2 regions of the Pseudoflavonifractor sp. MCC625 genome follow, and region 2 is predicted to be linked to the other one. Evidence: predicted binding sites of a transcription regulator. Region 2 holds the regulator's gene; the other holds the start of a gene.
What was found. The regulator HrcA, encoded in region 2, represses chaperone genes, less so after heat shock. The targets are predictions, from matches to a motif close to TGTTAGCACTCNNNNNNNNNGAGTGCTAACA.

Region 1 (2,399 bases), on a different contig from region 2:
ATGGTGTTCTCCTTCTGGACCTTCACCTGGCGGGCCTTGCCCAGCATGTCGATGGTGGCGTCCTTGAGCTCATAGCCCAGGTCGGCGGAAACCAGGGTGCCGCCGGTCAGGATGGCGATATCCTTGAGCATCTCCTTGCGGCGGTCGCCGAAGCCGGGGGCCTTCACGCAGGCCACGTTCAGGGTGCCGCGCAGCTTGTTGACGATCAGGGTGGACAGAGCCTCGCCCTCCACGTCGTCAGCCACGATCATCAGGGGCTTGCTGGTCTTGACGACCTGCTCCAGCACGGGCAGCAGCTCCTGGATGTTGGAGATCTTCTTATCGGTGATGAGGATGTAGGGATCGTCCAGGACGGCCTCCATCTTCTCGGTGTCGGTGACCATGTAGGGGGTGATGTAGCCGCGGTCGAACTGCATGCCCTCCACGACCTCGCTGTAGGTCTCAGCGGTCTTGGACTCCTCAACGGTGATGACGCCGTCGTGGGAGACCTTCTCCATGGCCTCGGCGATCAGCTTGCCGATGGTCTCGTCGCCGGAGGAGACAGCGCCGACGCGGGCGATGTCATCGCTGCCGTTGACCTTCTGGCTGTTGGCCTTGATGGCCTCGATGGCGGCGGCGGTAGCCTTGGAGATGCCCTTCTTCATGACCATGGGGTTGGCACCGGCAGCCAGGTTCTTCAGGCCCTCGCGGATGATGGCCTGAGCCAGCAGGGTGGCGGTGGTGGTGCCGTCGCCGGCCACGTCGTTGGTCTTGGTGGAGACTTCCTTCACCAGCTGAGCGCCCATGTTCTCAAAGGGATCGTCCAGCTCGATCTCCTTGGCGATGGTCACGCCGTCGTTGGTGATGAGGGGGGCGCCGAACTTCTTCGCCAGCACCACGTTGCGGCCCTTGGGGCCCATGGTGATCTTCACAGTATCGGCCAGCTGGTTGACGCCGCGCTCCAGAGCGTGACGGGCTTCCTCGCCGTAGCAAATGATCTTAGCCATAATGAATTACCTCCAAAAAATGAGATGTTGATACACCGCCGCCGGAGCGGCCGGTGGTTTGTTACTCGACGATGGCCAGAATGTCGCCCTGGCGCACGATGGTGTACTCCACACCGTCAATCTTGACCTGGGTGCCGGAGTACTTGCTGGTGATGACCTTGTCGCCGGCCTTCACGGTCATGACGACTTCCTTGCCGTCCACCACGCCGCCGGGGCCCACTTCGATGACCTCAGCCACTTCGGGCTTCTCCTTGGCAGCGCCGGTGAGGATGATGCCGCCCTTGGTGGTCTCCTCGGCCTCCACCATCTTCAGGACAACGCGGTCAGCCAAAGGCTTGAGTTTCATAACAGGTTCCTCCTTATATGTGATAAATCTTTTTCAAAACAAGTTCAGCGTGTTAGCACTCATTTTACCGGAGTGCTAACACGCTTATTATAATAAACTTAGTTCTACAATTCTGCAAGCCCTAATTTTTAAATTTTTTATGAATGATGGGTGAATTTCCAGGCGAATCTCTCTCAATCTCCCTCAAAGTCTTCTTATCTCTTTTTTTCTCCGGAAATCTCATTTTTTACACCGGAGGCCGGGGCCCAGGAGGCTCCCCTGGGGAACACAAAGTTCACTTTTTTAGCAGAGAGGGCGATGGAGAGCTCATCCGTATCCAGCCGCTCCCCGTCCACATTGACCATGGAGAGCCGGTCGCAGCGCACCTTCATGGACCTGCCCCGCCGGAGGATGACCAGCTCCGGGATCTCCTCCGCCCGGCCCGCGGCGTAGAGCTTCACCAGCCGGGCCACCGTCAGGCGGGAGACCCCCTTCACCAGCAGAAATTCCAGCACCCCGTCGTCGGGGACGGCCCGGGGCGAGGGATGGAAGCCCCCGCCGTAGTAGCGCCCGTTGCAGGCGCACAGCAGGGAGAAGTCCCCGGCAAAGGTCTCCCCGTCCACCTCCACCTCGTAGGGGCGGGCGATGCCGGCGATCAGGTTCTTCACCAGAGAGAGCTGGTAGGCCATGGGACCGCTGACCATGGGATAGCGCCGGAACTGGGCCATGCCCAGCCCGATGCGGGCGTCAAAGCCCACCGAGCAGATGTTGAGGGAGAGGCGGCCGTTGCAGTCCATCAGGTCGGCGGCGGCCTGGTCACCGTAGACCAGCTCCTTCAGATCATAAAAGCGCCCCCGGTCCTGCCCGAAGAGCCGGAGAAAGTCGTTGCCCGACCCGCAGGGGTACTGGGTCACGGCGGCGTTGGGATACCCGGCGGCCCCGTTGACCACCTCGTTGAGGGTGCCGTCGCCCCCGCAGGCGTAGATGCGCACGCTCTCCCCCGTCTCGGCGGCCGCCCGGGCCAGCTCCACGGCGTGGCCGGGGTAGTCGGTCACCCTGGCCTCCCATGCCACCCCCAGGGGGTCCAG
Region 2 (2,399 bases):
TTGGGGATGACGACGGCCTCGCCGCCCTCCATAACCGCTACGCAGCTGTTCGTCGTACCTAAGTCAATACCAATGATCTTGGACATAATGTGTTTCCTCCAATATATCGAAATTTATTTTAAACAAAGTGAAAATGGGATGTGGGCCTGTTGTCACGCTCCGGGCCCTCCGCGCTTCTTCTTAGTTTGCCACCTTTACCATGGCAAACCGGATGACCTTGTCACCGGACTGGAAGCCGGCCTGAAAGACCTCCACGACGGTATTTTCTCCGGCGTTTTCGTCCTCCACATGCATCACGGCATTGTGAAGGTTGGGGTCAAAGGTCTGGCCCAGCGCGGGGATCTCCTCGACGCCCAGCTTGGAGAGGACCTCCTTGAGACCATTCATGGTCATCTCCACGCCCTTTTTATAGGCCTCGTCGGCGGTCTCCTGCTTGAGGGCCCGCTCCAGGTTGTCATACACCGGGAGAAAAGCCAGCACGGCGTCCGACTTGGCGCTCTGGTAGGCGTCGGTTTTTTCCTTCTGGGAGCGCCGGCGGTAGTTGTCATACTCGGCGGCCAGGCGGAGGTACTGATCCTCCTTCTGGGCCAGGGTATCCTTGAGCGCCTCCAGCTCCGAGAGCAGAGGATCGGGGGTGTCCGTCTCAGGGGCGGCGCCCTCCGTGACCTCTTCGGTCACGGTCTCCGGCTCCATCTGCTCGGCCTGTTCCACGGCCTGCTCGTTCTCTTTCTTACTCAAAGAGGTTCCCTCCTATTATGTTTCATCGTTGCGTCCGTCCCCGGTGGGAAGTTCTCCCTGGCCAAACAGCCGGGTGAGACCCTCCGCAAAATAGGACAGGCGGGCGGTGATCTTTGCGTAATCCATCCGTGTGGGGCCCACGACTCCGATGATGCCCCGCATGCCGTCCCCAATGTCGTAGCTGGCCATGACCACGCTGGTATCCTTCAGCGCGTCGGCCACATTTTCCGGACCGATGAGGATCTTCATGGGGCCATCCTTGGGAATGGGGAAGCGGGCGGCGTCCTGGTCCTCGGAGAGATAGCTCATCAGGGGCTGGGCCCGTTCCAGATTCTGATACTCCGGAAGCTCCAGCAGATGGGCCAGACCCGCGGTGTGGACCCGACGGTGCTCCAGACCCTCCAGCACCTCCATGGCGAAGGAGACCACCAAGCTGATCAGGCCATAGGCATCACCGGCGGCATGCTGTGCCACCCGCATGAGTTCGGGCGTGATCTCCTCCAGAGTCAGATTGGTAAAGGTGGTGTTGAGCAGGGTGTTGAGCATCTGGAGCTGCGCCTCGGTCAGATCGGAGGGCAGCTGCACCAGCTTGTTGCGCACCAGATTGTTGTCGGTCATGACCACAATAAGGAAGGCGTTTCGCTCCACCATCAACAGGTCAAAGCGCCGGATGGTCACCCGCTCAAACCCGGATGAGAGGGCAAAAGCGGGATAATTGGTGAGACGGGAGACCACCCGTCCGGCCTCGGAAATGACGCGGTCCAGCTCCTGCATTTTGAGACGCAGGGCGCGGTTGATGCGCTCAGTCTCCTGCACGGAGAGCTGGTGCTCTTCCATCAGCTCATTGACGTAGAACCGGTACCCCTGGGGAGAGGGGATCCGTCCGGCCGAGGTGTGGGGCTTTTCCAGCAGGCCCATGGACTCCAGATCAGCCATCTCATTGCGGATGGTGGCCGAAGAGACCGAACGGTCCAGGGAGTCGGCAATGGCCTTGGAGCCCACCGGCTCGGCGGTGGAGATATAGCTTTCAATGATGGCACGGAGAATCCGCTTTTTTCGTTCGCTCAGATCCATGCGCATCACTTCCTTTGCGGCGGATTGGTTTAGCACTCTTTGTACCTGAGTGCTAAAGATAATGTACCACCCTCACCAGCAATTGTCAATAGGGGGGATGTAAATTAAATGTGAACGAAAATCCCGCCTTATGACTTGCATAAGGCGGGAGAGTCTGCTAAAAAAACTGGGCTCTTTTAAAAGGAGAGACAGGTCCCGGTATGGAGCGGTATGAGGCATCCGGGTTCCTGTTGGGCCATCAGATCAAAGGCCGGATGGCCGGTGCAGTGACCGGTACAGATCTGCTCCACCTCCAGCTCCTCGGCCAGCCGGCGGGAGAGGAGGCGCACCTGTTCAGGCTCTACGCCCAGGGAGCCCATCCCGGTCTTGCCCACCAGGTGGAATCCCCCCACAATGGCGTGGACTTTCTGGGTGGGAAAGAGGGCGCGCACCTCGTGGACGATGTGGGCGGCTCCGGCGTGGCAGCAGGAGTTCATCACCACCAGCCCGTGGGCGGTCTCGGCCACCAGGGACTGCTCGTGGGAGACCGCGTCGGGGATCAGGTGGAGCCCGGGGGCCAGAAGCCGGGGGCCGTCGGCCAGATCAAA

Region 1: a site for HrcA is predicted at 1,383-1,413, ahead of GPK94_RS06990 (co-chaperone GroES). Genes of this name have one in related genera too.

Annotation. Positions count from the first base shown of each region.
Region 1 covers NZ_WQOJ01000023.1:169,159-171,557, forward strand. The annotation lists gene groL (chaperonin GroEL) at 1-986, opposite strand, end outside; gene GPK94_RS06990 (co-chaperone GroES) at 1,048-1,332, opposite strand; gene GPK94_RS06995 (diacylglycerol kinase family protein) at 1,527-2,399, opposite strand, start outside.
Region 2 covers NZ_WQOJ01000014.1:91,379-93,777, reverse strand. The annotation lists gene dnaK (molecular chaperone DnaK) at 1-86, opposite strand, end outside; gene grpE (nucleotide exchange factor GrpE) at 181-738, opposite strand; gene hrcA (heat-inducible transcriptional repressor HrcA) at 754-1,812, opposite strand; gene GPK94_RS05135 (MBL fold metallo-hydrolase) at 1,989-2,399, opposite strand, start outside.